DNA from 2 places in the Streptosporangium sp. G12 genome. Region 2 is predicted to be linked to the other one. Evidence: riboswitches for the same ligand, from Rfam matches in the RefSeq annotation. Region 2 holds a riboswitch; the other holds the start of a gene.
The links. Region 2 has a riboswitch for cobalamin ahead of ACVCAG_RS24070 (CbtB domain-containing protein). Riboswitches for the same ligand answer to the same signal wherever they lie in the genome.

Region 1 (3,609 bases), on a different contig from region 2:
GCGGGCCTGGCGCACCTCGCCGGTCTGTGGGAAGGAGCCGATGGTGGTGGTGGCCAGCGGCGGCAGGCCCAGGTCGGCGTTCTGCACGGCGAGCCGCTCGGCGTGCGGGGCGCGCGGGCTGCCCTCGCCCAGGGCATCCAGCCTGGCTCGCACCCGGGGGTTGAGGAACCGCTCGACGGTCCTCTCCCCCGCGACGACCTCCTCGCCGTTCAGCGCCCGGCCGATCCGTACGACCTCGTCGACCTTCTGCCTGGCGAAGGCCAGCCGCTCGCGCAGCCGCGGGTCCAGCGAGGTCTCGGCGTCCAGGTCGAGCGGGACGTGCAGCAGCGAGCAGGAGGTGCTCACCACCAGCCGGTCGCTCAGGCCGAGCAGCGCGGCGCAGGTCGCCAGCGCCTTCGCGATGTCGGTACGCCAGACGTTGCGGCCGTCGACGACCCCGGCGACGAGGGTCTTGCCGGGCAGCCCACCGGCGGCGGCCAGCGCCTCCAGGTTGCCGGGCGCCGAGACGAAGTCCAGGCCGACGGCCTCGACCCGGCTGCGGGCCAGGATCTCCAGTGCGGGCCCGATCTCGCCGAAGTAGGTGGCCACCAGCAGCCGGGGGCGGCTGCTGAGCTCCCCCAGCCGCGCGTAGGCCCGGCGCAGCGCGGCCAGCTCCTCCTCCGTATGGTCGGCGGCCAGTACCGGCTCGTCCAGCTGCACCTCGGCCACCCCCGCCGCGGCCATCCGCTCCAGCAGCTCGGCGTAGGTCTCCAGCAGGCCGTCCAGCAGCCGCAACGGCGCGAAGCCGGGCTCGGTGGACTTGGCCAGCAGCAGGAACGACAGCGGCCCGACCAGCACCGGCCGGGTCTCGACGCCCAGCCGCCGCGCTTCGGCGTACTCGGCCAGCGGCTTGCTCCAGTCGAGCCGGAACCGGGTCTCGGGGCCCACTTCCGGAACCAGGTAGTGGTAGTTGGTGTCGAACCACTTGGTCATCTCCAGCGGTGCGACCCCCTCGGCGCCGCGGGCCATCGCGAAGTACGGGTCCGCGGCCCCGGAAAACCGCTCGGGCACCGCGCCCACCATGACGGTGGTGTCCAGCACGTGGTCATACAAGGAGAAGGTGTTGGACGGCACCGCGTCCAGCCCCGCCTCCGACAGCTCCCGCCACACTCCTTGCCGCAACCCGGCGGCCGTCTCCTGCAAGCCGGCGGCGTCGACCCGCCCGGCCCAGTGATCCTCCGTCGCCCGCTTCACCTCGCGACGGCCCCCGATACGGGGATAACCCAAAACGGTCGTGGTGACCTTGCTCATGGCGTCCTTCCCTCGGCTCATGCCATGCCGACCCACGGCCACACGGAAGGAACACCCAGGAAAAACCCATCCCAGGCCCTCCCACGAGACCACGGATCACCGCACACCGGACGGCGCACGAGCGGCTGGCAGGTCTTCGGACTCGCGGGCATCACACACACTCCTACTGACCGTCGCTTCCCAGATGACACGCACCCAGTGCCGATGACGGCGTTCGTTCCCACTCACCGCTGCGGGGCAGTCCCGGAATCACACCGGGTTCCCTCTTACGACTCCCGACACCAACACGGCACCGGGAGAACCAACCGCGCCACGAGCATAACCCGCCCCCACCCCCACCGGACCGGGACGCCACCCAGCGGATCGATGAGGCAGGGATCACCTTCGATCACCCGGCCGCGCGCTCATCCCCATCAGCGTGAAGTAACCCTCAGCGGACCGTGGCTGTCTAGAACTAACCATTGCGCTACTTTCTGTCAAAGTGACAGAAATCTAATGTCGCCTCCATGAGCGATGACCGATGGGAGCCACCAGCCGTCCTGCTCGCCGTTGACCTGGTGATCCTTACCTTGCGCGAATCGCGCCTGCACGTGCTCCTCGTCGAGCGTGGCATCGAGCCGTGCAAGAGTGCCCAAGCTCTGCCAGGCGGCTTCCTTCAGCATTCGGGAGAGAGCCTCATCGAGGCGGCTCACCGGGAGCTGGCGGAGGAGGCCGACCTGGATGTCGAGACACTCCGCCTTGAGCAACTCGGCGTCTATGACGACCCTGGCCGTGACCCTCGCGGCCGGGTGGTGAGCGTTGCCTATCTGGCCATCGCCCCTCGGCTGCCCGAGCCGATCGCCGGGACCGACGCCGCCCGCGCAGGCTGGCAATCCACCGACCGGGTGCTTTCCGGAGCGTTGAAGCTCGCTTTCGACCACCGGCACATCGTCGCGGACGGCGTCGAGCGCGCCCGCGTCAAGCTTGAGCATTCCGCACTCGCCACAGCCTTCTGCAGGCCGACCTTCACGATCACCGATCTCCAGGACGTGTACGAGGCGGTATGGGGGATGCCACTCGACCCCCGCAACTTCTACCGCAAGGTCCAGAAGACCGAGGGCTTCATCGTCTCTGCCGGTTCGGCACGGAAGGCCGCGACCGGACGACCGGCTCGGCTGTTCAAAGCCGGCCCTCGCGACGTTCTGAACCCCCCGATGATCCGGCCCACCGACTCGCCAAACGGAAAGGAACCAACGCAGTGAGCCTCGTCGTGATCCTCACCGCACGTGTCACCGCCTATGCGGAGCTGCGTGACTTACTGACACTTTCGTGTCGCGACCGCTGACGCTCTCGTGACGCGGTCACTGACATCTGATGTCGCAGCCCGCTGACACTATTGCTAACTGCCATGAGAGTGTCAGCGTGCGGGCGTCCGGCTCGTCGTGCCTGATGTTCGATTCTTCGACGGCTCGGGGTGGGCTGCGGTGGCCCGTCGTGATCCTGCGGCACCCCCGCCCCCTCGTGTGAGGGGGCGGGGGCGCACTGTGCGGGGCCCTCAGGTTTGATCGTCAGGGCTGGTCATGGAGCTGGGTGCGGGTGGCTTCGGCTTGCTCGGTGATGGTGGCCAGGACGGGGGCCGGGACGTTCTTGTCGGCGAAGGTGTCCACGAGCTGGCCCAGGACGGTGTCGGCCTGCTTGAGGTCACCGGCGCGGGCGTGGGCGCGGGCAAGGCGGCGCATGGTCTCGTTCAGGGTGATGTTGTCGACGCCGGCGTCGGTGCCGGAGTCCAGGGTGGTCTCCACGACCGCACCGAGCTGTTCGATGCTGGTGTCGGTGTCGGCGGGACGGACTTCGACACCGCCCTCGGTGAGGGTGAGGAAGTGGCGTCCGGCGTTGGCGCCCTTGACCATCCGCGCGTACACCGCCAAGGGGTGGTCGCCGTGGTCGGCGATGAGCTGGTCCAGGGCGGCGTTGCCGTCGGCGAGCTGGGGTGCGTCGGAGCCGAGCAGGGCCAGTAGCTTGCCCTGCTGGGGGCCCATCAGCAGGTCGCCGGCGGCCTTGTCGTTCTCGTCGGCCGGCGGGTTGATCTGGATGAGGTGCTCGGGGGAGGCGACGGTGGAGTCGTCGGGGGCGTAGTAGCGGGCGGCGAGCCGGTAGGTGCCGGGCTGGTCGAAGGTGAAGCCGCCGGCGCCGTAGCCGATGTAGGCGCTGTCATACAGGGCGGGGGTGTCGGCGTCCAGGGTGAGGCGGTGGGCCCGTCCGCAGGTGCGGGCGATGGGCTGGAAGGGCCGGGTGGCACCGGCCGGGTCGGTGACCAGAACGGTGAGGTGGCTCCCTCCG
Region 2 (3,609 bases):
GCGCCCGCTTCAGGAGTTCGTCAAGTCCAGGAGGCGGAGAAGGGCCGCATCCCCGTCCCCGTCACAGCTCCCCGCGCTCTCCTCGATCCCCCTCGCAACGGGCGAAAAGGCTTCGGTGCCATAACTGTCCGACCACCGGGCATAGTGAAGGGTCTAGGGTCGGGAATAGATACCACGGAGAGAATCAGTCCCTGACGAACAGAGGGTGCGCATGACGGTACGGCGGGTGATGGGCATCGAGACCGAGTACGGCATCTCCGTGCCCGGACAGCCGGGGGCCAACGCGATGGTGACCTCCTCTCAGGTCGTGAACGCCTATCTGGCGGCCTCGGCCGCGAGGGCTCGGCGCGCGCGATGGGACTTCGAGGAGGAGAACCCGCTGCGGGACGCACGGGGGTTCGACCTCGCGCGGGAGGTGGCCGACCAGAGCCAGCTGACCGACGAGGACCTCGGCCTGGCGAACGTGATCCTCACCAACGGGGCCCGGCTGTACGTCGACCACGCCCACCCCGAATACTCCACGCCCGAGTGCACCAATCCCAGGGCGGCGGTGATCTGGGACAAGGCGGGCGAGCGGGTGATGCACGACGCGGCGGTCCGCGCCTCGGCGATGCCGGCCAACGCCCCGATCCAGCTCTACAAGAACAACACCGACAACAAGGGCGCCTCCTACGGCTGCCATGAGAACTACCTCATGCGCCGGGCCACCTCGTTCGCCGACATCGTCAGGCACCTGACGCCGTTCTTCGTCTCCCGGCAGGTCGTCACCGGCGCGGGCAAGGTCGGCATCGGCCAGGACTCCCGGGGCGAGGGCTTCCAGATCAGCCAGCGGGCCGACTTCTTCGAGGTCGAGGTGGGCCTGGAGACGACGCTCAAGAGGCCGATCATCAACACCCGGGACGAGCCCCACGCCGACCCGGAGAAATACCGCCGCCTGCACGTCATCATCGGCGACGCCAACATGTCGGAGATCTCGACCTACCTGAAGCTGGGGTCGACCGCGCTCGTCCTGGCCATGATCGAGGACAACTACTTCACCCGCGACCTGGCCGTGGACAACCCCGTCCAGGCCCTGCGCGCGGTCTCGCACGACCCCACGCTCAAGTACGAGATCTCCATGCGCGACGGCCGCAAGCTGACCGCGGTGCAGTTGCAGATGGAATACCTGGAGCTCGCCCGCAAGTACGCCGAGGAGCGCAGCGCCAACGGCCTGGACGAGCCCACCAAGGACATCCTGGAGCGCTGGGAGTCGGTCCTCACCCGCCTGGCCGAGGACCCGATGCAGCTGTCCAGGGAGCTCGACTGGGTGGCCAAGCTGGAGCTCCTGGAGGGCTACCGCACCCGTGACGGCCTTCCCTGGTCGCACCCGCGCCTACAGCTCGTCGACCTCCAGTACTCCGACATCCGCCCCGACCGGGGGCTCTACAACCGGCTGGTCGCCCGGGGCCGCATGCAGCGCCTGGTCACCGAGGAAGAGGTCCAGCGGGCCATCGAGGTGCCGCCCAACGACACCCGGGCCTACTTCCGCGGCCGCTGCCTGAGCCAGTACAGCGAGTCGGTGGCCGCGGCCTCCTGGGACTCGGTCATCTTCGACATCCCCGGCCGTGAGTCGCTGCAGCGCGTCCCCACCCTTGAGCCGCTGCGCGGCACCAAGGCCCACGTGGGCGAGCTGTTCGACCGCTGCCGTACCGCCGCGGAGCTGGTGACGGCGCTGACCGGCGAGCAGTGACTCCCGCGAGGGGGGAGGTGGCCAGGCCTGGCCACCTCCCCCCTCGTCATGCCCGGACCCCGTGACGGCCCGAGCCCGTCAAACCGGACACCCGGATTGACGGGGGACGGAGAACCGGGATACGTTCCGGGTGTTTTGTGGCGGTGCGAGGGAAATCCGGTGAAACTCCGGTGCGGTCGCGCCACTGTAACCGGCTCTCAGAAGCCGGAAGCCAGGTCACACTCGGCCGCCACCGACCTACGAAAAGGGACGCGTCAATCCCGGAGGAGGTGGCCGTGAGCCAGATCTCGGCACCGCACACCCAGCCCATCCCATGGCCCTCGCTCACCCGCTGGCTGCTCGCCGTACCGGTGCTGCTGCTCCTCGCCTACCTGGTCACCTTCGACCAGGGAGCGATCTCACAGGCGGGGAACTACCTGCACGAACTCATGCACGACGGGCGTCACCTGCTCGGCGTGCCGTGCCACTGAGCCACAGGTGATCACCAAACTCATCGTCCGGGGCCTCGTCGTCGGACTGCTCGCAGGGCTGCTCGCGGCCGTCTTCGCCTACACCGTCGGCGAACCGCGCATCGACCAGGCCATCGCGCTGGAGGAGGCGGCCGCGGCCGCCTCCCCGGCCGGATCACACGACGACACCGGGGCAGCGGCCCACTCCCACGACGAGGAGGCCCTGGTCAGCAGGGGCGGGCAGCGCTTCGGGCTCTTCCTCGCCCTCGGCCTGTACGGCCTGGCGGTCGGGGGCCTGTTCTCCCTCGTCTACGCGGCCGTACGCGGCCGGGCGGGACCCCGATCGGAGCCGGTGCTCGCGGTCACCCTCGCAGCCGCGGCGTTCATCGCCATCGTCCTCATCCCGTTCATGAAATATCCCGCCAACCCGCCGGCCGTCGGTGACCCGGAGACCATCGGCCGGCGCACCGTGCTCTACCTGGTCGCGGTGGTCATCGGGATCCTCGCGGTCGCCGCCGGCACCGCCGCCCACCGCTACGCCTCGCGGAGCGAACCGTGGGTGCGCTGGCTGTCGGCGGGTGCCACCTTCCTGGTCCCCGTCGTCGCGGCCTGGATCCTCATGCCGAAGATCTCGGAGGTGCCCCGGGGCTTCCCCGCCGACCTCCTGTGGGACTTCCGGGTCGCCTCCATGGGGACCCAGGTGGTCTTCTGGGCCGGCGTCGGCGCGCTGTTCGCCTTCGCCGCCCGCAGGCGCGGCCCGGTGTGACGACCCCCTCGGGGGTCACCCGCCTGCTCCTGGTCTGCCACGCCTCCACCTCGGCGACGGTACGGGCCGCGTTCCCGGGTGACGAACCACTCGACGAACGCGGCCTGCGCCGGGCCGAGGGGATGGCGCGGGACCTCGGCCCGGGTCCCGCGGCCTGCCCCGCCGAACTGCGCTGCGTCCAGACGGCGGCGGCGCTCGGCCTGCGGGCCGAGCACGACCCGCTGCTGGCCGACTGCGACTACGGCCGCTGGAGCGGGATGACGCTCGGCGAGGTCGAGGCCGCGGAACCCGAGGCGCTCGCCTCCTGGCTCGGCGACCCCGGCGCGGCGCCGCACGGCGGGGAGCCGGTCACCGCGCTCCTGGCCAGGGTGTCCGGCTGGCTCGCCGTCCGCGCCCCCGGCAGGGCCGTCGCGGTCACCCACCCGGCGGTCATCCGCGCCGCGGTCGTCCACGCCCTCGGCGCCCCCGCCCAGGCCTTCTGGCGCGTCGACGTCGCGCCGCTGGCCCGCGTGACGCTCACCGGGCGCGGCGGGCGCTGGCGGCTCAGCTACCTCCCATGACGGTCAGAGCGCCCGGCGACCCTTTGATTCGACGAGACGGACAGGAGAACCCGAAGGTGCGTGACTCCCGCTATCCCTTCACCGCGATCGTGGGGCTGGAGGACC

Region 1: it holds a riboswitch for cobalamin, as region 2 does, so the genes downstream of both, metE (5-methyltetrahydropteroyltriglutamate--homocysteine S-methyltransferase) here and ACVCAG_RS24070 (CbtB domain-containing protein) in region 2, are expected to answer to the same signal.

The regions. Positions count from the first base shown of each region.
Region 1 covers NZ_JBRIQO010000027.1:109,721-113,329, forward strand. Annotated here, with positions in the region: gene metE (5-methyltetrahydropteroyltriglutamate--homocysteine S-methyltransferase) at 1-1,290, opposite strand, end outside; cobalamin riboswitch at 1,401-1,611, opposite strand; gene ACVCAG_RS35125 (NrtR DNA-binding winged helix domain-containing protein) at 1,797-2,531, shown strand; gene ACVCAG_RS35130 (hypothetical protein) at 2,838-3,609, opposite strand, start outside.
Region 2 covers NZ_JBRIQO010000016.1:30,348-33,956, reverse strand. Annotated here, with positions in the region: gene ACVCAG_RS24080 (acyltransferase family protein) at 1-124, shown strand, start outside; gene dop (depupylase/deamidase Dop) at 212-1,729, shown strand; adenosylcobalamin (AdoCbl) riboswitch at 1,854-1,987, shown strand; gene ACVCAG_RS24070 (CbtB domain-containing protein) at 2,005-2,199, shown strand; gene ACVCAG_RS24065 (CbtA family protein) at 2,207-2,944, shown strand; gene ACVCAG_RS24060 (histidine phosphatase family protein) at 2,941-3,504, shown strand; gene ACVCAG_RS24055 (magnesium chelatase subunit D family protein) at 3,501-3,609, shown strand, end outside.